One region of the Methylobacterium sp. AC690 genome, then DNA from elsewhere that is predicted to be linked to it. Evidence: riboswitches for the same ligand, from Rfam matches in the RefSeq annotation. Region 1 holds a riboswitch; the other holds the start of a gene.
The links. Region 1 has a riboswitch for thiamine pyrophosphate ahead of thiC (phosphomethylpyrimidine synthase ThiC). Riboswitches for the same ligand answer to the same signal wherever they lie in the genome.

Region 1 (15,648 bases):
GCGCACGGGCATGACGCGCACGGGCATGACGCGCATGGGCATGGCGCCCAGGCGGTGCAGCACCGGGTGTAACCGGCGGCCGGTGTTCGGAGGGTTGCACGGGCGCCTCCCTCCCCTTCTATGAGGGAGGGAGCCACTCCAGTGCGCGCTACCGCCCCGGCAGGGCCGCGATCAGGTCCCGCAGGGTGGTGATCGTCGAGGCGTCGGCGACGCCGTCGACGCGGGCCGGGCGGAAGTGGCGCTGGAACGCCGTCACCACCGCGCCCATGCGGGCATCGAAGCTGGCGCCCACCGGCAGGTCGTAGCCGTAGAGGGCGAACATCGCCTGCAGGGCCTCGATCGGCGGTCCGGCATCGCCCTGCGCGAAGAAGCGGCCGTCGCGGATCGGGGCCGGCGGCACCCAGTGGCCGATGCCGGCGCGGGCGAGGGTCTCCCAGGGGAAGTGCTCGCCCGGATCCTCCTTGCGCTCGGGGGCGATGTCCGAATGGGCGAGGATCCTGTGCGGGGCGAGGCTCCAGCGCTTCGCGAGATCGCCGCACAGGGCGATCACGGCCTCGATCTGTGCCGGCGGATAGGCCGGCAGGCCGCCGGCATGGCCGCCATTGACGATCTCGATGCCGAGGGAGCGCGAGTTCACGTCGCTGATCCCGGCCCAGGTGCCCTGGCCCGCATGCCAGGCCCGGCGCCCCTCGGGCACCATCTGCACCACGCGGCCATCCTCCAGCACCACGTAATGGGCCGAGACCTCCGCCACGGGGTTGGCGAGGCGTTGCAGGGCGGCGGCCGCGCTCTCCATCCCGGTGTAGTGCAGGATGAGGAGGTCGACCGGACCGGACCGGCGCTCGCCGTGGTTCGGCGACGGGTGGACGCTGGTGGCGACGGGACTTTCGGGCGTCGGTTTCACGTGAGGCCCCGCTCGGTGCTGATCCGGTCATAGGCGGCGTTGATGGCCGCGAGCCGGCGGGTGGCGATGGCCACGGCCTCCGGCGGCAGGCCGCGCGCGATGGCCCGGTCGGGATGGTTCTCCCGCACCAGGGCGCGGTGGGCGGCCTTCAGCCCGGCATCGTCGACAGCGTGGTCGAGGCCGAGCACGAGATAGGGATCGTCGGAGAGCCGGACGTGGCGGGCGGCGATGCGGCGGAACGCGGCCTCGTCGTAGCCGAAGGTCTCCGCCACAGCGCGCAGGTAGCGCTCCTCCGCCTCGTGGATGGCGCCGTCCGCCTTGGCGATGTGGAACAGGCCGTCGAGCACGTCCTCCAGCAGGGCCGGCTCGTCGTGGAAGGTGGTGGCCAATTGCCGGGCATAGGCCTCGAAGCCGTTCGCCGTACCCTTGGCAAGGTCGAACAGGCGCTGCACGCCGGGCCGGGCGCGCTCGTCCACCTGCACCACCTTGGCGAAGGCCTCGACCTCGGCCGGCGTCACCACGCCGTCGGATTTGGCCATCTTGGCGGCCAGGGCCACGAGACCGGTGGTGAAGACCACGTCGCGCGGCGTGGTGCCGAACAGGGCGCCCTCGCGGTCGACCAGGAAGTGCCCCGCCACTCCGCCGATGAGGCCGCCGAGGGGGCCGCCGATGGCGAGGCCGAGGCCGGCCCCGCCGAGCTTGCCCCAGATGCCCACGCTCATCGGGCAACCCCGCGGGTGCAGGGAACGGGGCTGGAAGGGTCAGGAAGCATGGACGGTAGCGACACGTGGGATCGACTTCGGCGCGAAACGAAGCGCGTCCTTACACCGGACGCCTCCGTTTCGGCGAGGGGCGATCGCCCGGGTTGTCCGGCGCCTCAGCGCCGGGCGCAGAAGCCGACGAGCCCCTGGCTCTCGGTGGGGCAGGTCGCACTCAAGCTTCCGTCGGCTCCCGCCGTCACGATGGCGCTGCCCCCCTTCAGGCAGAGGGCCGAGGCCAGGATCTCGGTGCTCTCGCAGGTGATGCTGCAGCCGGAGGCCGGGCAGGTGTCCTGGCGCACCACCCGGAACGGCGATGCGGGTGCGGCGGCGGCCAGGGCGGCCTGACCGGCCTCGCCCTTCTGACCCGCCGGGCCGCGCTCGCCGGCCGCCCCCTTCGCGCCCGTCTCGCCCTTCGGTCCGGCATCCCCCTTCGGACCCGGCTCGCCCTTGAGACCCGTCTCGCCCTTGGGACCTGCCTCGCCCTTGGGACCTGCCTCGCCCTTGGGTCCGGCTTCCCCCTTGGGTCCGGTCTCGCCCCGGGGACCCGGCTCGCCCTTCGGTCCCTGGGGACCGGGCAGGCCGGCGACGCCCTGCGGGCCGGCGGGGCCGGTCTCGCCCCTGTCTCCCGCGTCTCCCTTCTGCCCCGTCTCGCCCTTCGGGCCGGGCTGGCCGGCAGGTCCGCAATTGGCGATGACCGCCTCGCGCTCGTCCTCGCCCGCCTTCAGGGTGGCGATGCAGTTGGTGGGCACGTAGGGCAGCCGGAAGACGAAGCGGCCCCGGCTGTCGGCGATGATCGAGATGTCCTCGTCGAGCACCACCACCGTGCCGGGCTTGCGCACGCTGCCGGAGATGCGGAGGTCGCCGTTCTCGAAGCGGGCATCGTAGACCTGGATCGGCTGCGACGCGACCTGGGGCCGGCGCACCTTGGACGCGGCCCGGGGCTCTTCGCCCCTGGGTTGGGCCGCCGTCTGCGCCGCGGCGGGGAGCCCTCCCGCGACGGTGATCAGGCCCGACAGGACCACGAGGGCACGAGCGAGACGCATGGAGTTCTCCCGGCTGATCCGCGTCTTGTGCGCGGCAGGTGAGGAGTGCTGCCCTGCCCTCGCCACAGGGTCAAGCGTGGCGCAAATGCCGGCCCGCGGGACGCCATCCACAGGCATCCACAGCCTTCCACAGGCCAAGTCCTTGAGCGGCGACGAAATTCCGAATCCCCCCGGAAACCGATTGAGTCTGTTCCTGTTTTGTTCTTAGCGTAGCGGGATGGAGCGGAGCCGATGAGACAGAGCCCTGAAGACCTTCCCGATGTGGAGACCGCGATGGCGTCGACGGACCACCCGGACGTGGGATCTCCGTCCCGGGACGCGGAGCCCGTGGATCTGGCCGCATTGCGCGACCTCGTGGCCGGGCACGGAGGGGGCTCGGTCCTCCGGGGTGCCCTGCCCTTCGGCATCCACGACGTCGATTCGCGCCTCGCGCAGGGTGGGCTCGCCCTCGGGCAGCTGCACGAGATCGCCCCCGACCAGGCGGGCGACGAGCCGGCGGCCCTCGGCTTTGCCCTGGCGCTGGTGGCGCGCCACCTCGCCCGCGTGCGGGGCGAGGCCCTGCTGGTGGTGGGCCAGGGCCACCCCCTCCCCTACGGCCACGGGCTCGCCGGCCTCGGCCTCGACCCGGGGCGGCTCCTGCTGTTCGAGGTCGCCAGCGACGGAGACGCCTACCGGGCCCTGGAGGAATCCCTACGCGCGCAGGGGCTGGCCGCCGTGGCGGGCCTCGTCGACGCCGCCCTGCCCCTGGCCCAGAGCCGGCGGCTCCACCTCGCGGCCGGGCGAACCGACCTGCTTCTCCTCGTCCTGCGGCCTCCCGAGGCGGAGAGCCCCAACGTGGCCGCGACCCGCTGGCGGATCGCCGCCGGCAAGGCCCTGCGCGACCGATTCGGCTGCATCGAGCGGCCGTGCTGGCAGGTGACCCTCGACCGAAGCCGCAACGGGCGGACCGGACATTGGCTTCTGGAGTGGGATCATGCCGCGCATCGTTTCGGTCTGGCTGGAGCATTGGCCGGTCACACGGTTGAGGCGGGCCCGGGCGCGGCCCTGTCCGACCGGCGCGTCCAGCGCTCGGGCTGACGGCGGCCGGGAAGACGGCACCCAGCAAGACCGCGCCCAGCAAGACCGCGCCCAGGACGACGGCGCTCACGGGGACGGCCCCCTGGTGGTGGCCGCGATGGAGGCCAACGGCCTGCGCTTGGTCGCGGTGGACGCCGCCGCCCGCGCCCTCGGCCTCGAGCCCGGCGAGACCCTCGCCCGGGCCCGGGCCCGGATCGGCACGCCCGTGGCCGTCCATCCCGCCGACCCGGAGGCCGATGAGGCCGCCCTGCATCGGCTCTGCCTCTGGGCCAAGCGCTACACCCCGGTCGTGGCGCCCTACGGTCCGGCAGAGGGCGCCGACGGCTTCTTCCTCGACATCGCGGGGGCGAGCCACCTCTTCGGAGGCGAGGCGCAGTTGCTGGCGGACCTCGCACGACGCCTGTGCGCGGGCGCGATTCCGGCCCGGATCGCCCTCGCGGACACGCCCGCCTGCGCCTTCGCCCTGGCGCGCCACGGCGGGGGTGGCCTCGTGGCGCCCGGATGCAACGGGGAGGCCCTGCAGGCCCTCCCGGTTTCCGCCCTGCGCCTCGATCCGGGCAAGGCGCAGGCCCTGGCCCGCCTCGGCCTGCGCCGGATCGGCGACCTCGCCGCCGCACCCCGGGCGCCCCTGGCCCGGCGCTTCGGCGAGACCCTGCTGCTGCGCCTCGACCAGGCCCTCGGCCGCCGGCCCGAGCCCCTCGTCTCGGCGGAGGACCCGCGCGACTTCGAGGCCCAGCGCGGCTTCCTCGAACCGATCGGGCAGCCGGAAACCATCGTCGCCACGGCCACGGGCCTGATGGAGCGGCTGGCGCCCCGGCTGGAGGCGGCCGGCCTCGGCGCCCGGGCGCTGCGGCTGTCCCTGACCCGCGTCGACGGGGTGGTGCGCACCCTCGACCTCGGGATGAGCCTGCCGAGCCGTTGCCCGGTCCAGCTCGCACGCCTGCTGACCCTGCGCCTCGATCGCCTCGGCCCGGCCCTCGATGCCGGCTTCGGCTTCGAGACCGTGGGCCTCGCCGTCACCGCCACGGGCACGATCGCGGCGCGTCAGGGCACGCTGGTGGAGACGCCCGCCGAGGGCGGAGGCGCCGAGCATCTGGGCGATGCCCTGCGCCAGCGCCTCGGCCGGCGGATGATGCGGCTCGGCTTCCGCGCGAGCCACCTGCCCGAGCGGGCCGACCTCGTGGAGCCCTGGCGGGCGGATCGCCCCACGCCGGCCGGCCGGTCCGATCCGGCGTCCCGGCCGCGCCTGCAGCCCCGGCCGCTGGTGCTGTTCAGCCGGGGCGAGGCCGCCGAGGACGTCATCGCCCTCGCCCCCGACGGGCCTCCGCACCGCTTCCGCTGGCGCCGGCGCCTGCACCGCGTCGCCCATGCGGACGGGCCCGAGCGCATCGCCGACGAGTGGTGGCGCGCGCCGGGTCCGCTCAGGGACTACTACGTGGTCGAGGACGAGGCCGGGCGCCGCCTCTGGGTCTATCGCGAGGGCTTCCCCACGATGGAGACGCCCGCGCGCTGGTTCGTGCACGGGCTGTTCGCGTGATGTGAGCGGGAGAGGCGCCCGGGAGAGGCCTCGGAAACTTCACGCGGACACGGCTCTGGAAATCCGCGCGCCGCGGGCAGTTCTTCGACGCGCCGCCTGTCCCGGGCCGGTCGGCTGAGACCGGCCCGGGACACGGTCCCCTACTCGGCCGCGTCGACGTAGAGCTTGCCACCCTCGGCCTGGAACTCGGCGGATTTCGCCGCCATGCCGGCCTCGCGCTCGGCCGCGCTCAAGGGCGCGGCCTCGCCCAGCACCTGGCCGGCCGCCTCCATCGCTAGCACCTCGGCGCGCAGGTCCTGCGTGATCTTCATCGAGCAGAACTTCGGGCCGCACATCGAGCAGAAATGCGCGACCTTGTGGGCGTCCTTCGGCAGGGTCTCGTCGTGGTAGGCGCGGGCCGTATCCGGGTCGAGGGAGAGGTTGAACTGATCCTCCCAGCGGAAGTCGAACCGGGCCCGCGACAGGGCATCGTCACGCAGCTGCGCCGCCGGGTGGCCCTTGGCGAGATCGGCGGCATGGGCCGCGATCTTGTAGGTGATCACGCCTTCCTTGACGTCGTCGCGGTTGGGCAGGCCGAGATGCTCCTTCGGGGTGACGTAGCAGAGCATGGCGCAGCCGAACCAGCCGATCATCGCGGCGCCGATGCCGGAGGTGATGTGGTCGTAGCCGGGGGCGATGTCGGTGGTCAGCGGGCCGAGGGTGTAGAACGGCGCCTCGCCGCACTCCACGAGCTGCTTTTCCATGTTCACCTTGATCTTGTGCATCGGCACGTGGCCGGGGCCCTCGATCATGGTCTGGCAGCCCTTGTCCCAGGCGATCTTGGTGAGCTCGCCCAGGGTCTCCAACTCGGCGAACTGCGCAGCGTCGTTGGCATCCGCGATGGAGCCGGGGCGCAGGCCGTCGCCCAGGGAGAACGACACGTCGTAGGCCCGCATGATGTCGCAGATCTCGTCGAAGCGCTCGTAGAGGAACGACTCACGGTGACCGGCGAGGCACCAGCGCGCCATGATCGAGCCGCCGCGGGAGACGATGCCGGTGACCCGGCGCGCGGTGAGCGGCACGTGGGCGAGGCGCACGCCCGCATGGATGGTGAAGTAGTCGATCCCCTGCTCCGCCTGCTCGATCAGGGTGTCCTTAAAGACCTCCCAGTCGAGCTTCAGCGGGTCGCCGCCGACCTTCTCCAGCGCCTGGTAGATCGGCACCGTGCCGATCGGAACGGGCGAGTTGCGCACGATCCACGAGCGGATGTTGTGGATGTTGCGGCCCGTCGAGAGGTCCATCACTGTGTCGGCGCCCCAGCGGGTCGCCCAGACCAGTTTCTCGACCTCCTCGGCGGCCGACGACGTCACGGCGGAATTGCCGATGTTGGCGTTGATCTTCACCAGGAAGTTGCGGCCGATCGCCATCGGCTCCACCTCGGGGTGGTTGATGTTGGCCGGGATGATGGCGCGGCCGCGGGCCACCTCGTCCCGGACGAATTCCGGCGTGATGAAGGCCGGCAGGGCGGCGCCGAAGCTGTTGCCGTCGGCCAGCGCCGCCTGCGCGCCCTCCAGCATCGTCTGGCGGGCGAGGTTCTCGCGGTTGGCGACGTAGATCATCTCCTCGGTGATGATCCCGGCGCGGGCGAACTCGTACTGCGTCACCATCTGGCCTGGGCCGGCCTTGCGGATCTCGCGGGTGGCCGGACAGGGGGCCACGAGCTTGTCCTCGGGCACGAACCCGTTGTCCTCGGGCTTGACCACGCGCGGGGTCACGGTGGCGTAGCCGCGCCGGGCGATCCAGGGCTCGCGCACCAGCGGCAGGCCGGCATGCAGGTCGATCTTGGCATCCGTCTCGGTGTAGGGGCCCGACGGATCGTAGACCCGCACCGGGGCCTCCTTCGGATCGCTGAGCGTGATCTCGCGGAACGGCACCCGGATGTCGTCGTGCCCGGCCACGGGAGCGTAGACCTTGCGCGAGCCCATGATCGGGCCGGTGGTCACCGCCTGGGGCTGACCCTGCGGAAGATCCTTCGGGAGAACGGGTGCATTCATCGGTTTCGCTCCTGGCGTGGGAGACGATCCGGACTCGCGTCGAGCGGTGTTGGATGGGACGACGCCTGGATCTTGCGCGCCGCTGCTACGAATTCCCGTCCCTCCGCCGGTACGAACCGGATCAGGTTCAAGGGTCAGGGCGACGCGCCCAATCTCAGCCCCCGCACTCGGAGCCCCCCTCGGAATGCTTCTAGATTCGAGGTCTGCGGCGGTTTTGTCAATCGCCGGCCCGATGAAGTGCGGCGGAATAGGGTGCGAACCGAACTTTATCGTCAGGCCCCGCGTTCGGTTACCAGAAGTTCGGTCCTCGGGATCGACATGCGAACGACAGGCTCTCCCATGAAGCGCATACTCCTGGCATCGGCCGCCCTGGTCGGGGCCCTCTCGATGATTCCCGCATCCGCGGACGCACGTCCGGGCGGTGGCGGCGGTGGCTTCCGTGGCGGTGGCGGCGGATTCCACGGCGGTGGACTTGGCGGCGGCGGCGGATTCCGCGGCGGCAACTTCGGTGGTGGCGGCTTCCGCGGTGGTCTCGCGCAGGGCGGCGGGTTCCGCGGCGGCAATGTCGGGGGCAACTTCGGCGGCGGCGGCTTCCGCGGCGGCCTCGCGCAGGGTGGCTTCAACCGCGGCGGGTTCAACCGCGGCGGGACCATCGGCGTCGGCGCGGGTGCCGTCGGCGCCGGAGCGGGCCTCGCGGCCGGCAACGGCTTCCGGGGTGATCGCGGCGGCTTCAACCGCGGTGGATACAACCGGGGCGGCGCCTATGCCGGGCGCGGCTACGGCTACCGCCGCGGCTACGGTGGCGTCGGGCTCGGCCTCGGCCTGGGTCTCGCCGGCGCCGGGATCGGCTACGGCCTCGGCAGCGCCTATGGCGGCTACTACGGCGACGATTACTATGCCGGCGGCTATGCGCCGGCCTATTACGGCGGCTCCGCGCCCTACGGTGGCGGCTATGCCGCGACGGGCTACGAGGCCGTCCCGGAGGTCGCGACCAGCGGCGAGGACGTCGCCTACTGTGTCCAGCGCTTCCGGTCCTATGACCGCCGCACCGGGACCTATCTCGGCAATGACGGTCAGCGTCACGCCTGCCCGTAACGGTTGACGCGTCGCAGCAGGATCGAAGGGCTCCGCCGCGAGGCGGGGCCCTTTCGCATTTCCGGTCCCAGGTTCGTGGACGCCGTGGGCAGTCCGGCCTCAGGAGCCCTGCAGGCTCTCGGCGAAATCGTCCGGCACCTCTCCGAAGCTGCCGAGGATGGACGCGCTCTCCAGTTCGCCCGTCTCGTCGTCGGCTACGACCTTGATCGCCGCCGTGCCGGGGAAACGGGCGGCCATCGCCTCGGCCTTCTTCAAGGCCCCGCTCTCCGTCACCGCCACCTCGCGGTCGCCCGGCGAGAGCCGCTTGCGCTTGAGCACGAAGGTCTGCACCAGGAACGTCGTCTTGAGGGCCATCGCAGGGTCTCTCCACCGGGCCGCGCCGGATCGCGTCGGATCCGGAGGCCGAGCGCACCTAGCACGAAAGCCCACTTCCTACGCGGCGCGAACGCCGCGGTCGGGCCGGGACCGGCCGCCTCCGCTCAGGCCGACCGGTTGCGAGGGGCCTCGCGCCGCTGGATCAGGCGCGCCCCGTCCCAGAGTTCGACCGAGCGGCCATCCAGGAAGGCCCGCGCCCGCTCCGGGGCCTCCGCCTCACGACAGCCCGCAAGGGACTCGGTGCGAAGGACGCGGCCGGCCTGGTCCAGCAGCCGCACGCGGGAGGCCGATGGCGCCCCCTGCCCCGACGCATCGTCCCGCATGACCCGCGCCCGCCTCGACGATCGTGACGAGCCGGGGCGCCGCCTCGCACGCGAGACGAACCACGCGGCACCTCCGCATGCGCCGCAACCGTCCGGCTCAGCGCGTTGACGGACACACCGCCGCGACACGTCCGCCGCCACGCCGTTAAATCTCCCGTGCGTCGTGCCCCTCTGACCGGTGGGATCACCACAGGCGCACCAACCGAAACCCCGCGATCACGTCTGCGAGATCGATGCCGCACACCGTCGTCACCAGCAGGCTCGCGCGGAACAGCGGCCGGGTGAAGGCCGCCGAGATCAGGAAGAGGCCCAGCAGCACCAGCCCCGAATGCCGGGCCATCTGGTCCGCGAAGGTCCAGGGCGCGGTTGGCGGCGAGGCCGGCGGGCCGGAGAGCCAGGGTCGGACGATGTCGTAGCCGTCGAGCCCCGGGATCGGCATCAGCCCGAGCACCAGGGCGGTGCCCTGGAACAGCACCGACACGGCGAGCACCGCACGCAGCGTCTCCGCGCCCGGGCTGGCCAGGGCGTAGAGCAGCGCGAGCACGACGAGGAAGAGGACGCTCATCGCCGGGCCGGCGGCGGCCACCGCCGATTGCCGTCCCCGGCTCAGCCCGGATTCCGGCGGACGACCGAGGCTGCCTGGCATTCCCACGCCGCCCGGAAATCCGACGCCACCCATGATGGTGAACAGCGCCGGCAGCAGCATGGTCGCCACGGGGTTGGGGGCCCGCAGGGGATCGAGGGTGAGCGCGCCGGTCCGGGGCAGGCCCCAGAGCAGCGCGGCCCGGGCATGGCCATACTCGTGCAGGCAGAGGCCCAGCACCCAGCCGGACATCAGGAAGACGAAGGCCGCACCCGAGCCCGCGAGCGCGCCGGCACCGATGCCGAAGCCGACCCCGCAGAAGATCAGCCCGACGAGGAGCGCGTTCGCGCTGAGGCGAGGAGCGCCCATGACCTCCGCGCGACCGGACGCGTCCCTCATGCCGCGGCGCGCCGGACCGGTGCGGGCGCGGCGGACCGGTGACGGGTCCTCAGGGGGCGGCTCGTGGGCAAGAGGAAGCTCTTGGGCAAGAGGAAGCTCGTGGGCAAGAAGCGTCTCGTGGGCAAGAGGAAGCTTCGGGGAAGAACGGGCGCAGGAGCATTCACGCGACGCAACATCGCTGGTGACACGCCAAAGTCCAGCCCTACCTCTCGGGGACGCCCCAGTGTCCCCTCCATCCCCAGGGTCCGGCGCGGTTCGGCGCCCCGCCGCGACGGTTCGGGGTCGTCGCTCGGTCGCGGCCTCACCCTTCATCGAGCGCATGCGTCTTCTCGCTTCCCTCGTGGCCACCGCCTTCCTCGGCCTCGCCGTCCTGGCCATGACGCTGCTGACCGTCTTCCAGCGGCACCTGATCTATCCCGGCGCCTTCCGCAGCCAGGCGCCCGCCCCCGCCCGGCCGGCGCCGACGGGCACGGAAGCCATCAGCCTGCCCACGGCCGACGGCGAGCGCCTGCTCGGGTTCTGGCGGGCGCCGGAGCCGGGCTGTCCCGTGGTGCTCAGCTTCCACGGCAACGGCTCGCGGCCGGAGCCCGCTGCGGCGCGCTTTGCCGGCGGGCCCTGGCGCATGGCGGGCTGGGGCGTCCTCGCCATCGCCTATCGCGGCTATCCCGGCTCGACCGGGAGTCCGAGCGAGGCGGGGCTGATCGCCGACGGACAGGCGGCCTATGCGTGGATCCAGGCGCGGGTCCCCGGAACTCCGGTGCTGCTGCACGGCCACTCGCTGGGGGCTGCGGTGGCGGTGGCCCTGGCCGAGACCCGGCCGCATCTCGGCCTCTATCTCGAGGCGCCCTTCGACTCCCTCTCCGCCATCGTCGCCGGGCGCTTCCCCTTCCTGCCGACCGGCCTGCTCCTTCGGGATACCTTCCGGTCCGACGCGCGCATCGCCGCCGAGGGCGGTCCCCTCGTCATCGTCCACGGCCGGGACGACCCGGTGGTGCCTCTCGCCCATGCCGAGCGGCTGGCGGCGCAGGCCGGTCCACGGGCGCGCCTGATGGTCATCCCCGGCGACCACGTCTCCATTCTCGGGACCCGGGACCGCGAGGCCGCGGCCCTGTTCCAACCGAACGACCCCGCCTGCCGGACGCTTGTTCCGGCAGCAGACCACTGACGCACGCATCCGACGGGAGACACCCTTGGGACGACGAGCCCGGCTCTGGCGCGACGACGACCCGGCGACGCATGGTCCGCAGGCCAAGCCTCCGGTGATCTGCCCGCTCTGCGAGCGGCCGATCCCGCCCCATGCCAAATCCAGCCTGCACCACCTGACCCCGAAGCTGAAGGGCGGGGCGCGCGCAGGCACGGTGCGCCTGCACCAGATCTGCCACTCGGCGATCCACGCCCGCTTCAGCGAAGCCGAGATCGCCCGCCGCCTCGCCGACGTGGAGGCCTTGCGGGCGGCGCCCGAGATGGCGGAGTTCCTGGCCTGGGTCCGCACCAAGCCGGACGATTTTCACGCCGCCACCCGCATGACCCGCGACCGCCGGGGCGCCAAGCGCGATCCGCACTGAGGCCTGCGGGGCGCAGCCGGCCCTGCGGCAGGCGCCCGCGCAGGGAAACGCGGCACCGCCCGGAGTGCGAGAAGCCGCGGCCCGGCCTTTACCTTCCGTTCGGCATGATCGGCCGGCGGCTCCCAGCGTATCGCCATCCTTAAGACCTGGCGCCCAAGGATCGCGGTCCTGTGGGCGGGGACGGATCATGGCGGCGGTCGGGGTGGGGCAAGGAACGGCGCAGGGAACGGGGTCGCGGATGGCGGGATCCCCGGAGGATTCCGCCCGGCTCGCCTGGGTGGATGTCGCCAAAGGCCTCTGCATCATCCTCGTGGTCATGATGCACTCGACCCTCGGCACCGGGATCGCGATGGAGGGCGAGGGCTTTCTCCACACCGTCGTGGCCTTCGCGCGCCCGTTCCGCATCCCGGACTTCTTCCTGCTGTCGGGCCTGTTCCTCGGCCGGGTCATCGACCGCGACTGGCGCCTGTTTCTCGACCGGCGCCTCGTGCACTTCGTTTATTTCTACGTCCTCTGGGTGCTGATCCAGTCGGCCTTCAAGTACGGCGCGATCACCGACGGAGCCGGGCCGGGCGCGTTCGTCGCCCATCTCGCCCTGGCGGTCGTCGAACCCTACTCGACCCTGTGGTTCATCTACCTGCTGGCGGTGTTCTCGGTGCTGACCAAGGCCCTGCGGTCGGTGCCGACGGCCTGGCTCCTCGGCGGTGCGGCGCTGCTTCAGGTCCTGCCGCTCCACACCGGGTTCGAGCTGATCGACGAGTTCTGCGACCGCTATGTCTGGTTCCTGGTGGGCTACCTCTTTGCCGCGCGCATCTTCACCTTCGCGGATCTCGTGCAGCGCCACGCCCGCGCCGCGATGCTCGGACTGGCGCTCTGGGCCGTAGTCAACGCCGCCCTGGTCTTCGTGCCCACGGGCTTCCGGGCCGTGCCGGCGCTGGCGAACCTCCCGGGGCTCGCCCTCATCCTCAGCGGTGCCGGCGCCCTCGCGATCGTCGCCGCCGGGGCCCTGATGTCCCGGGCCGGCGGGCCGGTGACGGCGGCGCTCAGGGCCTGCGGCCAGCGCTCGATCGTGATCTACCTCGCGTTCTTCCTGCCGATGGCCCTCACCCGCACGCTGATCGTGAAGTCGGGGGCGATCAGCGATATCGGCTGGGCCAGCCTCGTCGTCACGGTGGTGGCGATCCTGGTTCCGCTGGCCTTCGAGCGGATGATCCGTCACACGCGCCTGGCATTCCTGTTCGTGCGACCGCGCGCCTTTCACATCGTCGGCGCCCGCCCGCGGCCGGACGCTCCCGCCCTGCGCGCGGTCTGAACGCTCAGGCCGCGGCTTCGACCCGCGGGCGCACGAGGCGATCGAGGAAGTTCCCGATCTCCGCCCGCCGACGCGCCGGCTCCAGCAGCTCCGGGCCGAGCCGGTGACGGGCGATCAGGTCCCGTTGTCCTTCGGGATTCGCATGGATGCGGCAGAGGTCGGCCGCATAGGCCTCCACCGCCGCGCGGTCGGGCAGCGCGCCGGCCGCCACCACAGCGTCCGCGCTGAGGCGCAGCATCGCGGCCAGGGCGTCGAGGTCGAGTTCGGGGTGGTACTGCGTACCCCAGAACACGCCGGCCCCGTGTCGGATCTCGATCGCCTGGACCGACAGGACCTCGTTGCCCGCCAGCACGGTGGCGTGGGCCGGCGGCGTGATGACGGCGTCGAGATGCAGGGCGGGAGCATCGAAGCGCTCGCCCCGCCCGGCCAGGAGTGGGTGCGCCCGTCCGGCCTCGGTGCGCACGAGATCGCGCGAGAACCCGTATTCCGGCCCCTTGGGATTGCGGGCCGCATGGCCGCCCGCCACGACCGCGGCGACCTGGACGCCCCAGCACGAACCGAAGATCGGGAGCCCGGCGGCGAGGGCGTCGCGCACGAGGGCGATCTGGCGCCGCACGGCGTCGGCCTCGTCGCAGACGTGGAGGGTCGATCCGGTGAGGAAGAGGGCGTCGAAGCCGGCGAGCGTGGTCCCGGGGGATAGGGCCGCGTCGGCGTCGGCCGGGTTGATCAGGGTGCAGCCGACGCCCGGTGAGATCTGGCGCAGGACCTCCGCATAGGCCTCGGCCGAGGTCACGCCGGTGCCCGAAACGTGATCGGCCCGTCCGGACCGGTCGTTCCCATCGGCCACGAGGAGGTGCAGCATGGATCCGGTCCCACCCGGCCCGGGGGCCGGCCAAAGGGACGGGGAACGATCCCTTCCCGCCCTCGTTCCCGTCAGGCCGGACGCCGGATCGCCGCATGGCGCTCCGCGTCGATTCGCACCGAGCGCACACGATCGGAGGCTTCGATGGCCATGCGACGTCCCGAGACCGCCCCGCGCGTTCGTGCTCGCCCGCGCTGTGCGTCCCTGGTTCTCGCCCTCGCCGGGCTGGTGCCTAGCCTCGCTTCGGCGCCCGCCGCGGCCCAGTACATGGCCCTGACCGCCCCCGCGCCGAGACCGGCCGCGCCCGAGCCGCCGAAGCCGGTTCCGCCGCCGGCCCGCCCGGCGGAGCACGCCTTCAACAGATCATTGCCGAACCAGCGCACGGGGCATGGACGCGAGCGCGTGGTGCGCGACATCTGCATCGGCTGCGATCGCTGACCCCAGGTCGATCGGGATTTCGTTCAAGATTCCGCGCGCGCGCCCCGCGTGATCGCCTCCACCATGCCTTGCGACAGCCGCACGAACTGGCCGGTGCCGTGCCCGCGCGCGTCGAGGAGTTCGGCGAAGACCGGCTTGGCCGGCTCGTAGGCCAGGGCTTCCCGGGACCGCGGCCGGCGGCGCTTCTCCCGCAGGCGATCGGCAAGGGCGGCAGGAACGAACGGATCGCGCAAGTCCGGCAGGCTCCTCGTCACGGCTCGCGCGGGCTTGAGCCCGCCGAGCGAGGCCCGGGCTTAGGTCCACGGTGGTTGCCGGAAGCTTAAGGCCGGGCCGCCCGTCACGCCCGGAACCCACGATCACGGAACCGTATTCCCGCGGGCGGGGTTTGGTCTGCCGAACAGGGAGAATACTTGATGTCTGACAGCGTGTTGGCGACCGTGACCGTTCCGTCTCTCAGAGCCGCTCGCGTGGCGCGGGATCGCCTGTCGCGCGCCGGCTTTGCCCGAAACAGCATCGAGATCGACCGCCTGGACGACGACGCCTTCGCGGTGTCGATCGCGACCCGGCCGGAGAACCATGCCCGGGCCGAGCGCATCCTCAGCGGTTCGCCCCTGGGCAACGACCTGCGGGCCGCCGGACAGGCGGCGGCGAGCCGCTTCCAGGACAATCGTGGTCTCGCCCTCGGTCTCGCCGCCCTGGCAGGCTTCGCCCTGTTCGGCCTGATGCGCCGGGACTAAAAGGACCCGCAGGATCCTCGCTCCGCCGGCTCCGGCCGGGGGAGCCGACCGGAGTGAGGCGTGGCGAGCCGTTACGGGCTGGAGATCCGGGCGGCGACTGTCGGCGACGCGGCGGGCCTCGCCGAACTCCTGCGCGGGTCCGGCCACCCCGTCGCCGCCGAGACCCTGGCCGAACGGATCGAGGCCGTGCGGCACGGCGCGAGCGCGGCCCTCGTCGCGGTCGAGTGGGGGCCGCCGAGCGGCCTCGTCGTCCTGCACTGGTATGCGTCCCTCGCAGCCAATCTGCCGACGGCGCAGATCACCACGCTGCTGGTCGACCCCGACGCGCGACGGCGCGGCCTCGGTCGACTCCTCCTGAAGGCGGCCTCGCAGGCGGCGCGCTCGGCCGGGTGCGGCGAGATCGAGTTGGTGACCGGACTCCATCGGACGGACCTGCAGGCCTTCGGTGCCGCCACCGGATTTACCGATCGAGGCGCCGTGTCGGTCCGGCCCCTCCGCAAGAAGGGGTGAGCGGAGCCGGGCGGTCCCACCGGATCGCCGGGACCGGGCGGCGGCCGGCGGGGTTGCTTCCACGGGTCCCGCCACCGCGGCCACCCCCTGAACA
Region 2 (15,648 bases), on a different contig from region 1:
CCCTCGAAGAGGTCGGCCAGCAGTTCTCGGTGACGCGCGAGCGTATCCGTCAGATCGAGGCGAAGGCGCTGCGCAAGCTCAAGCACCCGAGCCGGTCGCGTAAGCTGCGCAGCTTCCTCGACAACTGATGCACGCGGTGAGGCCGGCCTTTTCCGGCGGACCTTTCACCTGAAAGAGCCGGCTCCTCACGGGGCCGGCTCTTTCGTTTCGATGGCGCCGAGCCCCTGAAGCGCTCTGCGCTGTTGAAGCGGCGAGGCCCGCACGATACGCACAAAACCCGAGGCGTGGCCGTTGCCGGACGCCGTCTCCCAACCCACCTTGGCCATATGCTCGATCGAGGCCCGCCCCAGCCTTCCCCCACCGCTGAAGCCGACGGCTCGGAGGCGGCCGACGTCCCCTTCGGCGCCCTCCAGCAATGCGTGGCCCTGCGCGACTGGCTGCTGAGCGAGGGCGCGCGCATGCCGAAGGCCGAGGACCTGCTGTCCGGCCTGGCCGAGCGCCTGATCAGGCTCGACGTGCCGGTGGACCGGGCCACCACGGCCATCGATGCCCTGCATTCCGAGTATTCGGGTGTCGGGCGGTTCTGGACCCGCGAGATGGGCTCGACGGTTCGTCTGTTCCCGCACGGGGAAGCATCGGACCGGGCCTATCGCGCGAGCCCGTTCTTCCGCGTTCATGAGACCGGCGAGTGGTTGATCCTCGATCTCGCCGAGACCCCGGATGAGGCGTTCGCGGTCATTCCCGACCTGAAGGCCGAGGGCTACCGGCACTACATCGTCGCGCCGCTGTTCTTCACCAACGGCACGCGCAACGGCATCTCCTTTGCCACCCGGTCCCCGGCGGGGTTCCGCGACGAGGACGTGGCGATCCTGCGCTTCGTCATGCCGACGCTGGCCGCGGTGATGGAGATGCGCAGCATCAACAAGCAGCTCGACCACGTCCTGCGGATCTATGTCGGAGACGAGCCGCACAAGGCGATCCTCGGGGGCTCCATCCGTCGCGGTCACGTTCAGCGCATCCGCTCCGCGATCCTGTTTGCCGACATGCGCGATTATACGCGCATCTCCGCCGACATGACGCCGGAGGAGGCCGTCGACCTCCTGAACATCTTCTTCGACTGCCTGGTGCCAGCCATCGAGCGCGAGGGCGGGGAGGTCCTGAAGTATCTCGGCGACGGGCTGCTGGCGATCTTCCGTGAGCCGGGCGACGACCTGGGCGGTGCCGCCAAGGGGGCGCTCACGGCGTCCCAGAGCGCCATGGCGGCCTTGGCCGAGGCCAATGCCCTGGGCCGGTTCGCCAATCCGGTGGCCGCCGGCATCGCCCTGCATCACGGCGAGGCCGCTTACGGCAATGTCGGCTCCGGCGCGCGGCTGGACTTCACCGTGATCGGGCGCGACGTGAACCTGGCGAGCCGGGTCGCCCGCCTCAACCGGACGCTGGCCGAACCGATCCTGATGACGAAGCCCTTCGTCGACTTCCTCTGGGACATGCCGGAGCCCCTCGGCGAGCACGCGCTCGACGGGTTTGCCGAACCCATGGGCGTCTATCGGCCGGCGCGTCCGTCCGCCGCCTGAGGCCCGCTCGGGGATTGACCCCGGCGCGTGGACGGCCCACATCAGGGGTGTTCCAGGGAGATCCCCGGCAAGGGGCTGAGAAACCGATGGCCGTCCGTTCGCGGATGGCGGCGCGGAAATCCTTCGAACCTGACCCGGTTCATACCGGCGTAGGGATTGGACCGCGGGTTTCTGCTCAAGCCCGGCACGCTTCACCGCTCGAAGCTGCAGCCCCACCAATCTCGACGCCGGTCGCGGAGATTGTGTTGGACGTGATCCCGAACGCCTTCCTCAACCTGCGACGGACGCACGGCGATGCTCCGCCGGCCGTCGTCGCTCCAGCCCGCAGTGACGTCGTCGTCGTCGGGGCTGGCTTGATCGGCCTGTCGGCGGCCTGGCGCCTGGCGCAGGCCGGGCGGTCTGTGACCGTTCTGGAGCGGGACACCGTCGGCGCCGGGGCGAGCCTCGCCGCAACCGGCATGCTGGCCCCTGCCGCCGAGCACGAGCCGGGTTCCGACCCGCTCCTGCCCCTGGCCCTGGAGAGCCTGTCGCGCTGGCCGGCTTTTCGCGATGACCTTCAGGCCGCGGCCGGCCTCGACATCGACTATCGCGAGGAGGGCACCCTGGTGCTCGCCATCGGCCGCGACGAGGTCGAGCGCCTGCGCTTCCGGCACGACCTGCAGAAGCGCTCAGGCCTCGACGCCCGCTGGCTCACCGGCCCCGAGGTTCGGGCCCGCGAGCCGCGCCTGCGTCCCGCCGTCACCGCCGGCCTGTTCTGCCCACACGACCACCAAGTCGATCCGAGCCGGGTGATGGCCGCCCTCGTCCAGGCCTGCCTCGCTGCCGGAGTCGCCATCGTGGAGGGCTGCGGTGTCGAGGCCCTGGACTGGAGCGCCGGCCGGGTCACGGGCGTGCGTACGGCCCAGGGCATCCGTCAGGCCGACACCGTCGTGCTCGCCTCCGGCGCCTGGAGCGGGGAGGCGGGGCTCCTGCCCGACCATCTCGCCCTGCCGGTCCGGCCCCTGCGCGGTCAGTCGCTCGCCCTGCGGACCACCGCCCGCACCGGCACCCTCGCCCACATGGTCTGGACCGAGCAGGTCCACATGGCGCCGAAGAGCGACGGCCATCTCATCGTCGGCGCAACGGTGGAGGATTGCGGCTTCGTTCCCGGCGTCACGGCCGGCGGGCTCTACGCCCTGCTGGAGGGCGCACGTCGCGTCCTGCCCGGCATCGAGGAGATGGCGGTGGAAGCGATCTGGAGCGGCTTCCGGCCGACTTCAGACGACGATGCCCCGATCATCGATGCCCTGGCGCCCGGCCTCGTGGTCGCCACCGGCCATCATCGCAACGGCTACCTGCTGGCCCCGGCCACCGCCGACGCGGTTGCGGCCCTGGTCGCCGCGGGAGCGCTGCCGGATTATGCCCGGGATTTCGGCCGGGCCCGCTTCGCGTCGCCGCCGCGGAGGGCCTTCGCATGAAGCTCCGAGTCAACGGCGAGGTCCGCGAAAGCACGGCCGCCGACCTCGACGCCCTGTTCCGGGAAGAGGCCGAGGAGACCGGCCTTGAGAGCCCGCAGGGTATCGCCATCGCGCTCAACGGCGCCGTGATCCGACGCCGGGACTGGGCTGCCACCGCGCTCAGCGACGGCGACCGCGTCGAGATCGTGCGCGCGATGCAGGGCGGCTGATCGGGAGGGAGAACACCATGGCAGGAGGCCGGGAATGACCGAGATCGCGAACGACACGGACACGCTGGTGATCGGCGGTGTGAGCCTGGGCTCGCGTCTGTTCATCGGAACCGCCGGCTACCCTACGCAGAGCATCCTGTTCGATGCGGTCGCGGCCTCGGGCGCCGAGGTGGTCACGGCTTCGATCCGCCGGGTTTCGCTGCAGGGGCATGGCTCGGATACGCTGCGCCGGCTCAAGGGGCACCGCTTCCTGCCGAACACCGCTGGCTGCGAGACGGCGCGCGACGCGATCATGACGGCCGAACTCGCCCGCGAGGCCCTCGACACGAACTGGATCAAGGTCGAGGTCATCGGCGACCGCGAAACGCTGTACCCCGACGTCGCCGAGCTGCGGGAGGCCTGTCGCCACCTCGTCGACGACGGCTTCACCGTGCTGCCCTATTGCAACGACGATCCGGTGGTCTGCCAGCGCCTCGCCGATCTCGGCTGCGCTGCCGTGATGCCCATGGGCTCGCTGATCGGCTCCGGCATGGGTGTCGCCAACCCGGCCAACCTGGAGCTGATCTGTCGGCGCTCGCCCGTGCCGGTCATCGTCGATGCCGGCATCGGCACCGCCTCCGACGCGGTCATCGCCATGGAGCTCGGCGCCGCCGGCTGCCTGCTGAACACGGCGGTCGCCAAGGCCGACGATCCGGTGCGGATGGCCCGCGCCATGCGCAACGCGGTCCAGGCAGGTCGCGACGCGTATCTCGCCGGACGGATCCCGAAGCGGGGCCGGGCCGAACCGTCGAGCCCGCAACTGGGCCTCGTGGGCTCGTGAGCCGGGTTTCGACCGACGCGCCGGCCGGCGCGCGACGATGAGCGGCCTGCCCGCGCGGCTGCTGGTGGTGACGGACAGGTCGGCGACCGATGCGCCGGCGGTCGCCGCTCGGCACCTCTGCGCCACGCTCGAACGCCTCCTGCGGGCCGGCGCCCGCTGGGTCTGGTTTCGCGAGCGCGACCTGGCACCGGAGGCGCGGCGCGCACTCGCCCGGGACATCGCCCGCCTCGTGCAGGCCGAGGGCGGTTCGCTGACCATCGGTGCGGATGCGGCGCTCGCCGCTGAACTCGGCGCCGACGGTGTCCATCTGCCCGGCGGGAGTACCGCGACCGGGATCGCCGAAGCCCGCCGGCGCCTGCCCGGTGGCCGTATCGGCGTGTCCGCGCATACGCCGGATGAGGTTGCGGTCGCCGCCCGAGCCGGCGCCGACTACGCCACCCTGAGCCCGATCTTTCCGACGCCGAGCAAGCCGGGCTACGGTCCCGCCCTCGGAGCAGAGGCGCTGAGAACCGCGGCTGGGTTCGGCATGCCGGTGATTGCCCTCGGGGGAATGACAGTTGATCGCGTGGACCTATGCCGCGCGGCCGGCGCTGCGGGCGTCGCGGTGATGGGCGCGCTGATGCGCAGCGTGGATCCGGCCGCCGAGGTGCGTGCCTATCGTGCCCGCCTCAAGACGTGATCTGATTGGCGATTCAGACCTGCGATCCAGACTTGCGATTCAAACTTGCGATGATGGGCAAGGAGCCGGCGCATGTGGGGCAAGAACCGATTTCTCGACCGCGTGCCGGTGCAGCACCCGATCGTCCAGGCGCCGATGATCGGGCCGAAGCCGGCCCTTGCCGCCAGCGTCAGCGCCGCTGGCGGCCTCGGCTCCCTCGCCTGCGCGGCGATGAACCCGGACGCGGTGCGCAGCGAGGCCGCGGCGATCCGGGCGCGGACGGACGCGCCGTTCAACCTGAACTTCTTCTGCCACGTGCCGGAAACGCCGGATGACGAGCGCGAGGCCGCCTGGCGCAGCCGGCTCGCACCCTACTACGCGGAACTCTGCCTCGATCCGGCGGCTCCCATCGCCATGGCGCAACGGTCTCCGTTCGATGACGCGATGCTCGCGGTCGTCGCCGAGGTCCGGCCGGCGGTGGTAAGCTTCCATTTCGGCCTGCCGGAGGCGTCGCTTCTCGACCGCGTCCGGGCGCTCGGCTGCACCATTCTCTCGTCCGCCACCACCGTGCGCGAAGCGCGCTGGCTCGCCGAGCGCGGGGTCGACGCGATCATCGCGCAGGGGGCCGAAGCCGGCGGGCATCGTGGACTGTTCCTCGGCAGCGATCCCGCGACACAGGTCGGCACGATGGCGCTGGTGCCCCAGGTGGTCGACGCGGTGGACGTGCCCGTGATCGCAGCCGGGGGGATCGCCGATGCCCGCGGGATCGCCGCCGCCTTCATGCTCGGTGCCTCGGCCGTTCAGCTGGGAACGGCCTACCTGCGCTGCACGGAAGCCGGTCTCTCGGGTCCGCACCGCGAGGCCCTGCGCCGGGCGCGCGACGAGGACACGACGATCACCAACGTGCTCACGGGTAAGCCCGCCCGGGGACTCGTGAATCGCGTCATCCGCGAACTCGGGCCGCTGTGCGCAGATGCGCCGGTGTTCCCCACGGCCGCCATCGGCCTTCAACCCTTGCGGATCGAGGCCGAGCGGCGCGGCTCGGGCGATTTCTCGCCCCTCTGGGCCGGGCAGGGGGCACCCCTTGCCCGCGAGACGGAGGCGGGTCGTCTGACCGTCGAGCTCGCCGAGGGCGCGCTCAGGCTCCTGGGTGGCCCAAGGGCCTGATCACTTCGCCGTCGCCGGGCCGTAGGGCGGCCGGGGGATCGCCCGGTGGGCGGCGCGCAAAGCCGCCGACCAGCGCTCACGCAGATCATGGAAGTAGCTCTCACCGGCTTCGATCCGGTGATTCACCTCGAGGTCGAGGGCGTTGCGGCGGGCGACCGCGATGTCGATGGGCAAGCCGACGCCGAGATTCGAGCGCATCGTCGAATCCATCGAGACGAGGCCGACCTTGAGGGCGTCGTAGAGGTCGGTCTCGTACTTCACCGCCCGGTCGAGGATCGGTTTGCCGTACTTGTGCTCCCCGATCTGCAGGAAGGGCGCGTCGCCGCTGCACTCGATGAAGTTACCGGCCGAGTAGATCAGGTAGAGCTTCATCGGGTCGGAGCCGATCTGTCCGCCGAACAGCAGCGAGACCGAGAAGCGCAGGTTGGCCGCCTCGAATCCCGCCTTCTCGATCTCGCGGACACGCCGGATGGCGCGGCCGACGAGCTGGGCCGCCTGGAACATCGTCGGCGCCTCGACGAGCTTCATCTTCGGCTCGCCGGCATCGCCCTCCACGCCCTCGGCCAGAAGGCTGAGGACCGACTGGGTGATCGAGAGGTTGCCGGCGGAGGCCAGCATCATCACGCGCTCGCCCGGCACGTTGAAGTGGTGGAGCTTGCGGTAGGTCGAGATGTCGTCGAGCCCGGCATTGGTCCGGGTGTCGGCGATCATCACCAGCCCCTCCTCGACGAGGACACCGACGCAGTAGGTCATGGTGCGGTCTTTCTCGCGCGTCCGTCCGCGATCAGGACTGGACGGAAGCCTGTGCCTGCTCGACGCGAAGCGTCACGTCGAGTGTTTCTGTCCCGCCGCCCATGCGGCTGCCGCGAATTGGCGCCGCCCCGAGATAGTCGAGGGCAACGGCCACACGGATATGGGCCTCGGTGGTGGCGATGCCGTGGGCGGCGTCGAAGCCGATCCAGCCGAGCCCCGGCACCAGCGCTTCGGCCCAGGCATGGCCGGAGCCCTGATCCGCGTCCCGGTCGGCGTGGTGGTAGTACCCTGAGACGTAGCGCGTGGGAATCTCAAGGTGGCGGGCCGCCGCGATGAAGAGATGGGTGATGTCCTGGCAGACGCCCTTTTCCTGGGTGAAGGCCTGCGCGGCGTTCGTGCTGGCGCTGGCCGGGCCGGGAACGAAGGCGACCCGCTGGTGCACGGCGGCGAGCAGCCGGTGCAGGCAGGGCAGGGGCGCCGGGTCGCCGGCCGCCGCGACCTCCTGGGCGAAGGCCTGGATGGCGTCGTTGGCAAGGGCGAGGTCCGAATCCCGCAGATAGAACACGTCCGGCAGGCGCTCGATCGTGCCGCGCACGATGCCGTGCATCTCCAGGGTGTCGACCTCTCCGGTGACCCGGATCGACAGGGCCTCGGCCGGCTCGTCCGCGGTGAACCAGTGCACGACGTTGCCGAAGCCGTCCTCGCGCTCGCTGACGCGGCCGTCGACGGAGGGCTCGATGCGCCAGCGCCGGACATACTGGCCGTCATGGTCGCGCGGACGCAGACGCAGGACCTGGATCAGCCCGCGCGCAGGCTGCTCGTAGGTGTAGTTGGTCTCGTGGAAGACGCGGATTCGCATGCGGCGACCTTTGCGCGGCGTCGGGCCGGGGCCGGCCCTATACCAGATATTGCTCGATGACCGCTGCGCCGAGGCGATTGTTCTCGACGATGAACTCCGTCACGAACTCATGCAGGCCGGATGAGAAGATGCGATTGATGTTCTCGCCCTCGAGCCGCGCGAGGGTGTTGCTGGCCAGGCGCTGGCTCGCGCCGCGCCGCCCGTAGGCGTCGGCGATGAGGTCGAGGTGCTCCACCAGCATGCCGTAGCAGTTGCTGAAGGAGCGCGGCATCTGCCGGTTCAGGATGAGGAGATCGGCCACCAGGAGCGGCTTCACGCTCTCGCGGTAGACCCAGTGATAGGCGTTGAAGGCCGAGACCTCACGCAGGATCGTGGTCCACTGGAAATAGTCGAGGCTGCCGCCGACCTTCTCCGAGGCGGGCAGCAGGATGCGGTATTTCACGTCGAGGATGCGGGCCGTGTTGTCCGCCCGCTCGATGGCCGTGCCGAGGCGCGTGAACCAGTAGGCGTCGTTGCGCAGCATGGTGCGGTAGGCCGAGCCGTCGAAGGCGAGGGAGACGCCCTTCACCCAGTCGAGGAAGCGGGTGAACTCGTCGCGGTTGAGGTCGCGTCCCTCGTAGTTGCGCAGTTCGAGCCAGGCGCCGTTGATGGCATCCCACATCTCGGTGGTCAGCGCCGTGCGGACGCTGCGGGCGTTCTCGCGCGCGGTCTCGATGCAGGAGCGGATCGACGAGGGGTTGTGGGGGCTGAAGGCGAGGAAGTCGCAGACGGTGGCTTCGGTGACGCTGTCGTAGAGCGGCTTGAACACCTCCGGATCGCCCGCCGAGGCCAGGGCGGAGGCCCACTCGTTGGTCTCGCCGCCGCCGTAGCTCGACGGCAGGGCGGCCAGGCGCAGGGCGGCATCGAGGATGCGGGCGACGAACTCCGCTCGCTCGGCGTAGCGCGAGAGCCAATACAGGTTGTCGGCGGTCCGGGACAGCATGGGGTTCCATCGGGACGTCGGCCGGCATCGGGCATGCAGGCCGCAGGGCGGAAAGGACTATGCCGGAGCCGGCACGGGCTTGGAAAGGCACCCGGCACGGAACGCCGGGCCGGATGCCGCGCGATGTCTCAGGCGTCGAGGACCCAGGTGTCCTTGGTGCCGCCGCCCTGGCTCGAGTTCACGACGAGCGACCCTTCCTTCAGGGCGACCCGGGTCAGGCCGCCGGGGACGATGCGGATCTCGTCCGAGCCGCACAGCACGAACGGGCGCAGGTCCACGTGCCGGGGGGCGACGCCGGATGCGACGAAGGTCGGGCAGGTGGAGAGCGCCAGGGTCGGCTGGGCGATGAACCCGTCCGGCGCGTGCTTCAGCTTGCGTCCGAACTCCTCGATCTCGCGCTTGGTGGCGTGCGGGCCGACCAGCATGCCGTAGCCGCCGGAGCCATTGACCTCCTTCACCACGAGCTCGCCGAGATTGTCCATGACGTAGGCGAAGGCCTCCTTCTCGCGGCAGCGATAGGTCGGCACGTTGTGCAGGATCGGCTCCTCGCCGGTGAAGAATTTCACGATCTCCGGCATGTAGCTGTAGACCGCCTTGTCGTCGGCGATGCCGGTGCCGACCGCGTTGGCCAGGGTCACGGTCCCGCGCTCGTAGGCGTTCATGATGCCGGGGACGCCGAGCACGGAGTCCGGGCGGAAGACCAGCGGATCGAGGAAATCGTCGTCGAGGCGGCGGTACAGCACGTCGACCCGGCGCGGCCCCTCGGTCGTCCGCATGTAGACGACATCGTCCTTGGTGAAGAGGTCGGAGGCCTCAACGAGGTCGACCCCGAGCTTGTCGGCCAGGAACGAGTGCTCGTAAAAGGCCGAGTTGTAGCGGCCCGGCGTAAGCAGCGCGACGGTGGGGTCGCGCGTCGCCGTGGACGGCGCGAGGCTGCGCAGGGTCGCCAGCAAGGCGTCGGGATAATTCTCGACCGGCGCGACGCGGTGGCGGGAGAACAGCTCCGGGAACAGCCGCAGCATGACCTCGCGGTTCTCCAGCATGTAGGAGACGCCCGACGGGGTCCGGGCATTGTCCTCGAGCACGAAGAAGTCGTTCTCACCGGTGCGGACAATATCGATGCCGGCAATGTGGACGTAGAGGTCGTGCGGCACCCGGAAAGCCCGCATCTCCATCCGGTAATGCGGGTTGCGGTAGACGAGGTCGGCCGGGATCACGCCGGCCTTGATGCATTCCTGCGCCCCGTAGATGTCCTTCAGGAACGCGTTGATGGCGGTGACGCGCTGCTTGAGACCCCGCTCCAGGAACCCCCATTCGGGCTTGGTGATGACCCGCGGGATGATGTCGAAGGGGATCAGCCGCTCGGTGGACTCGTTCGCGCCGTAAACCGCGAAGGTGATGCCGATGCGCCGGAAGAGCATCTCGGCCTGGCTGCGGCGGGTGTTGAAATGCTCGGGCGGCGTGGTGTCGAGCCAGTGCTTCAGGCTGTCGTAGGCTTCGCGCACGGCGGGGTTGCTCAGCGCCCCATCGGGCAGCCCGGTCATCTCGTCGAATGCAGCGAGCGCCATTCGCGTCTCCCCCTTGAACACCGTTCTTGTCTAGGCAAGAGGCGCGCCAGCGACCTGAGATCGGAGTCCGCGCCCACCGCCCTTGCGTGTACGGTAGCACGTTCAGATCAACTTCAAGCCCTTGAAGCTGGCGTGACCCTCCCGACCCAGGATGATGTGATCGTGGATCAGGATGCCGAGGGGGTCCAGGACGCCGATGAGCTCGCGGGTCATCCGGATATCGGTGGCCGAAGGGGTCGGGTCGCCCGAGGGATGATTGTGAGCCAGGATGATGGCGGTGGCCGAGAGCTCGAGGGCGCGGCGCGCCACCTCGCGCGGATAGACCGGCGTGTGGTCGACGGTTCCCCGCCCCTGGACCTCGTCGGCGATGAGGTGGTTGCGCCGGTCGAGGAACAGCACGCGAAACTGCTCGCGCGCCGCGAAGGCCATGGTGGCGCGGCAATATTCGAGCACGGCGCTCCAGGAGGAGAGCAGGGGCCGACCGGCGATCGCCCCGCGCGCCAGCCGATGTCCTGCCGCTTCAATGAGCTTCAGGTCGGCGATGACCCCGGGGCCAATGCCTTCAATTTCAGCAAGGCGCGCGGGCTCGGCGCTTACCACCTCGGCAAAGCTGCCGAAGCGCCGGATCAGGGCCTTGGCCAGGGGCTTCACGTCCCGGCGGGGAATGGCCCGGAAGAGGGCGAGTTCGAGCAGTTCGTAGTCCGGAAGCGCATCGGCTCCGCCCTGGGCGAACCGGGCGCGCAGGCGATCACGATGGCCGAGGTAATGCGGCTCGCCGTCCGACGGGTCAGGCGTGGACGGCGGCCGCGTGGTCATGGTTCGACGTCAGCCGGCCGTCGGCGCGGGCTGGTGCAAACCCTTCGGCGAGAGGGTGAAGATCTCCGCCCCCGTCTCCGTCACCGCCACAGTGTGCTCGAACTGCGCCGAGAGCGAGCGGTCACGGGTCACCGCGGTCCAGCCGTCAGAGAGGACCTTCACCGCCGGACGGCCGAGATTGATCATGGGCTCCACGGTGAAGAACTGGCCGGGTTGGAACTTCACGTCGTAACTCGGCTCGACGTAGTGCAGGATGGTCGGGGCATCGTGGTAGGTGCGCCCGAGGCCGTGGCCGCAGAAGTCGCGCACGACCGAGCAGCGTTCCGCCTCGGCATAGGCCTGGATGGCGCGGCCGATATCCGTGGTGGAGCCGCCCGGCTTGATCGCCGCGATGCCGCGCATCAAGCACTCGTGGGTGATCTCGCACAGGCGCTGGGCCTTGCGCGGCACCTCGCCGACATAGGCCATCCGGCTCGAATCGCCGTGCCAGCCGTCGACGATGAGGCAGATGTCGAGGTTGACGATGTCACCGTCCCGCAGGGGCTTGTCGTTCGGGATGCCGTGGCAGACCACGTGGTTGATCGAGGTGCAGATCGACTTCGGGTAGCCGCGGTAGAGCAGCGAGGCCGGGTAGGCGCCGTGGTCCATCGCGAAGGTGTAGGCGAGCTTGTCGAGATGGTCCGTCGTGACGCCGGGGGCGGTGGCCTCCATCAGCAGATCCAGGGCCTCCGCGGTCAGACGGCCGGCCTTGCGCATGCCCTCGAAGGCCTCCGGTCCATGGATCGGCGGTTGGGGTGCGCGGCGTCCGCTCTCGGAGACGGCCTGTTCGTTCTGGGTCATGGGGACGTTTCGCGGAAGGGAACCGGGGCAGGGCCTGACCCTATGTACGGTGACGTGCGCGCGAGGCCAACCCTTCGCGCGCACTGCACTAGGCTTGCGCCGGGGGAGAGGCTAGAGACGGGTCCCGGCAGACCCCGACAACACGGATGCCCGCACGAGGACGATCCTTCCATGAGGACGGGTCTCCGGCGGGCCGGCAAGCAGGACAAGGCGATGGCTGACAAGGCGGTCCCGCATTTCCACAACGAGCCCGGCGTGGCGGTGATTCACGTCGGCTCAAAAGAGTTCATGTGCATCGGGGCGAAGCCGCCCTTCGATCATCCGCACATCTTCCTCGATATGGGCACGGACGACGAGACCATCTGCCAGTATTGCTCGACGCTGTTCCGCTATCGCCCGACCCTGGCTGCTGGAAACGCCGACCCGGCGATCTGTGTCTGGGACGACCGGACTTCGGCCGCCGCCTGATTCGGCGAAGCGGCTCCGTGCCGGCCCTGAACATCGCCATCGTCGGCGCGGGCATCGGCGGCCTCACGGCCGCGCTCACCCTCGATGCCGCCGGCCATGCCGTCACCCTCATCGAGCGCCGCACAGGCTTCAGCGAAGTCGGTGCCGGGATCCAGCTCTCCCCGAATGCCAGCCGGGTATTGATCGGCCTCGGGCTCGGCGCCGCCCTGCGCCGCGCGGCGAGCGAGCCGCCGGCGGTGGTGGTGCGGGCCCTGACGAGCGGCGCTGTCATCGGCGGCGTCGCGCTCGGAGCCAATCTGCGCGAGCGCTTCGGCGCCCCCTACTACGTCATCCACCGGGCCGACCTTCAGACCCTGCTCCTCGACGCGGTGCGCGGCCGGCCCGGGATCCGCCTCCTGGTGGGACGGGACGTGACCGGTCTGGCGGAGCGCCCGGACGGGATCGACCTGACGCTGGAGAGCGGGACGGGCACGCGGACCGATCGGTTTTCCGCCGACCTCGTCATCGGAGCCGACGGCGTACGCTCCCGCCTGCGCAGCCACCTCGACGGGAAGGAGCTGCGGTCCGGCCGTGCCGCGGCGTGGCGGGCCATCGTTCCGCGGGAAGCCCTGCCGCCCGAACTCTCCGGTGAGACCACGGGCCTGTGGCTCGGACCGGCGCGCCACGTGGTGCATTACCCGATCCGCGGGGGGCAACACGTCAACGTCGTCGCGGTCATCCCGGAGCGGAAAGGCAGCGAGGGATGGGGTCAGCTCGGTGAGCCCGCCGTGCTGCGCGCCCGCTTCCGCGATGCGGCCGCGCCCCTCGCGGCCCTCCTGGCCGTGCCGGATTCCTGGCTGGTCTGGTCGCTGGAGGATCGGGGTGCCGCGCGTCCGATGGCGCGCGGACGCCTCGCCCTGATCGGGGACGCCGCCCACCCGATCCTGCCTTTCCTGGCACAGGGAGCCGCCCTTGCGATCGAGGATGCGGCGATCCTCGCCAGGGAACTGGGCGCGGACGGTACCGACCTCGGTGCTGCCCTGGACCGATACGATGCGGTGCGACGCGCGCGGGTGCGCCGCGTGCGCCGGGCTGCCCGCGCCAATGGCCGCACCTATCATGCGGGTCCCCTCGTGGGGACAATCCGCAACGCCGTCATGCGCCGCCTCGGTCCGGACGGGATGAACCGCCGCTACGCCTGGCTCTACGGCTGGACGCCTTGATCTGCGGAGGCCGCCCCGCTACCGCTGATGTCGGCATGCGGACGTGGCGAAACCGGTAGACGCACGAGACTTAAAATCTTGCGGCCTTTGGCTGTGCGGGTTCGAGTCCCGCCGTCCGCACCAATCCTGTCGCTCGCGTCCCGCCCCCTGTCGGATCGCCGCGCCGATCAGCGCCGCGACCGGCGGAGATAGGTGAACAGCCCCCAGACACCCACGAGGGCCAGGCCCGCCAGCGCCGTCGAACGCAGTGGCGCTCGGGTGGTCGTTGCGCTGGCCGTAGACAGCCGGGGCGAGGCGCTTTGTCCGTCCAGGATCCAGGCGAGCGAGCGCCGGAGTTCGCCGGCGGCATCGCGGTCGAACCAATGGCCGTGGGCGAAGATCACCCGGTCCGGATTGAAAGCGACGAGGCGCTGTGCAGCCCGGACCGTGTCCCGATGGTTCAGGCGCAGGAGAAGCCGCATATAAAGGGGCGCCCGACCCTCGGGCGCAACGATGCCGAGCAGGCGGGCCAGGGGGCGCGCGAAGACCGGCAGGAGGTCGCCCTCGAGGTTGATGATCAGGTCCGTGAGCAGAAGCGTCCGACTCGGACGATGGAACAGGCAGATTTCCTTGAACACGGGGCCAGCGACGAGGACCTGATCGATCTCGTTCGCCCAGACGCGGGGTGGCCGGTCCGACAATTCCGCATCGATCGCGAGGCCTGATCGGCGCACCTGGCTCCGGTCTTCCAGGCCGGGCACGGCCCAGGTGATCGCGTTGGGGCAGGCGGCTTGCCAGTCCTTCAGGAACAGCCAATGACCGATGCTCGGCGCCACGAGGTGCCCGATGCGCCCAAGGCTTTCCACGGCGCGCTGAAGGCCCGGGTGGTACGGAACGGGCGAATGGAGCAGCAGCTCGCCGCCGCTCAGTCGCAGCACCGTCATTCGGAGGGGAAGGGGAATGCCGCCCGCGTGGATTGGCGCCGCGTCGACGATCCAGACGCCGTCCGCCACCTCCTTGGGCTGATTGAGGGGCGGGTAGCTCAGGTCATGCGCCAAAATCCGGTACTCCGCATCGACGACGAACACCCGGGAGAACGCCGGGGCGGAACCCGAAGGTCCGTCCGTCGTGCACAATCACGGCGGTCGTTTGCGGACGGCGGGATGCAATGTCGTCGCGCCACCTGCCAGCCAGCCGCGGTATGAAGGACACGGCTCCCCAAACTTGCCGACAGGTCTGGTGATTCGAAGGGGCGGGCACCGTACCGTGGCACGGTCTCTCATCTGCGGCAGGCGGCCGTGATGAGCGTCACCGCGCATGGCGGCAAGCCGTCGGCGTCGCCCGAACGCTAATTCGGTCGCGATCGGCTGCCCGCATCGTGCGGATGCCGGAGGACCGCAATCAGTGCTTCCAGGGCGTCCGCCAGTCGATCAGGAAGGTCTTCGTCGATCTGGGGCGGAAACGAGAGGGCCAATGCGCGATCGACGCCGACACGAAAAGGTGTTCGGTTGCAATTGTCAGGACGAGGAAAGCAGAAATATGGGTAGTCGAAATGCATCTCAACAGTCGGCTACGGCGCCGTTCGCTGACGGATAGTCGATCTACCCGCGAATAGTGCTAACGCGAGTCGGCAGAGACGGTTGCGCCGGCTTGTGTGATGACGGATTAAGGAAGAGGCCGTCCAGCCTGCCCGGCCGGCCTCGGTGAGGGATCCGACTACCAGCCGCGAGGGCCGTAGGGACGGTCGCAATCCGGCCGATACCCGTACCCGGCGCGGCGATAGGCGTATCCGCCGAATCCCTCACCATAGGGTCGGATTACCGCCCGCGGGCTGCGATAGACCGAGACGGCGTCGTACGCGGACTCGCCGACCACCGGTGCCCGGCGGTAGGGCAGGACGGGACCCGCATCGTCGTCGACATAGCGGGATTCGGGACGTCCATAGCCGTCGCCGTAGGCAGGAGCGTCGCGAGCCTCAGAGATGGCGCCTCCCAGAAGCGCGCCGGCCGCGAGCCCCCCAATGACACCGGCCAAGAGAGCGCCACCCTGACCGCGGGCCTGCGCCTCGGGTGCTCCGAATGTTCCCATCGCCACGAGCGCAACGGCCGTCAAAGCTGCCAACGTCTTCATCGCCCATCCCCTGTGTTCATCGAGGAGGCCGGCATCGTGCGCGGTCTCGGCAGCCCATCCGGTCTTGTCCCGGTTGCCGAGAAGGAGAATGCCGAAGCGGCGCTGCACCCAAGCTGAAGCGTGTCGGCAGCCGCCGTTCAGATGCTCTTGGGGGCGTCGCTTGGTA

Region 2: linked by a shared signal. The riboswitch ahead of thiO (glycine oxidase ThiO) and the one ahead of thiC (phosphomethylpyrimidine synthase ThiC) in region 1 are both predicted to bind thiamine pyrophosphate.

The regions. Positions count from the first base shown of each region.
Region 1 covers NZ_CEEDOX010000016.1:68,765-84,412, forward strand. The annotation lists gene AC0IY1_RS18810 (TerC family protein) at 1-72, shown strand, start outside; gene AC0IY1_RS18815 (N-acetylmuramoyl-L-alanine amidase) at 149-904, opposite strand; gene AC0IY1_RS18820 (TerB family tellurite resistance protein) at 901-1,626, opposite strand; gene AC0IY1_RS18825 (collagen-like protein) at 1,782-2,708, opposite strand; gene AC0IY1_RS18830 (ImuA family protein) at 2,982-3,785, shown strand; gene AC0IY1_RS18835 (Y-family DNA polymerase) at 3,682-5,322, shown strand; gene thiC (phosphomethylpyrimidine synthase ThiC) at 5,463-7,355, opposite strand; TPP riboswitch at 7,437-7,545, opposite strand; gene AC0IY1_RS18845 (BA14K family protein) at 7,695-8,450, shown strand; gene AC0IY1_RS18850 (hypothetical protein) at 8,550-8,804, opposite strand; gene AC0IY1_RS18855 (hypothetical protein) at 8,930-9,148, opposite strand; gene AC0IY1_RS18860 (zinc metalloprotease) at 9,333-10,100, opposite strand; gene AC0IY1_RS18865 (alpha/beta hydrolase) at 10,450-11,295, shown strand; gene AC0IY1_RS18870 (restriction endonuclease) at 11,321-11,695, shown strand; gene AC0IY1_RS18875 (acyltransferase family protein) at 11,934-13,007, shown strand; gene AC0IY1_RS18880 (glutamine amidotransferase-related protein) at 13,012-13,869, opposite strand; gene AC0IY1_RS18885 (hypothetical protein) at 14,014-14,307, shown strand; gene AC0IY1_RS18890 (hypothetical protein) at 14,331-14,540, opposite strand; gene AC0IY1_RS18895 (hypothetical protein) at 14,721-15,044, shown strand; gene AC0IY1_RS18900 (GNAT family N-acetyltransferase) at 15,105-15,554, shown strand.
Region 2 covers NZ_CEEDOX010000002.1:201,220-216,867, reverse strand. The annotation lists gene rpoD (RNA polymerase sigma factor RpoD) at 1-128, shown strand, start outside; gene AC0IY1_RS03390 (adenylate/guanylate cyclase domain-containing protein) at 327-1,574, shown strand; TPP riboswitch at 1,620-1,748, shown strand; gene thiO (glycine oxidase ThiO) at 1,850-3,031, shown strand; gene thiS (sulfur carrier protein ThiS) at 3,028-3,240, shown strand; gene thiG (thiazole synthase) at 3,275-4,060, shown strand; gene AC0IY1_RS03370 (thiamine phosphate synthase) at 4,098-4,739, shown strand; gene AC0IY1_RS03365 (NAD(P)H-dependent flavin oxidoreductase) at 4,812-5,885, shown strand; gene AC0IY1_RS03360 (proteasome-type protease) at 5,886-6,638, opposite strand; gene AC0IY1_RS03355 (transglutaminase family protein) at 6,670-7,497, opposite strand; gene AC0IY1_RS03350 (alpha-E domain-containing protein) at 7,535-8,479, opposite strand; gene AC0IY1_RS03345 (circularly permuted type 2 ATP-grasp protein) at 8,608-10,047, opposite strand; gene radC (RadC family protein) at 10,150-10,863, opposite strand; gene map (type I methionyl aminopeptidase) at 10,873-11,703, opposite strand; gene AC0IY1_RS03330 (zinc-finger domain-containing protein) at 11,917-12,171, shown strand; gene AC0IY1_RS03325 (FAD-dependent monooxygenase) at 12,189-13,373, shown strand; tRNA gene AC0IY1_RS03320 (tRNA-Leu) at 13,411-13,496, shown strand; gene AC0IY1_RS03315 (DUF4336 domain-containing protein) at 13,541-14,488, opposite strand; gene AC0IY1_RS03310 (hypothetical protein) at 15,069-15,648, opposite strand, start outside.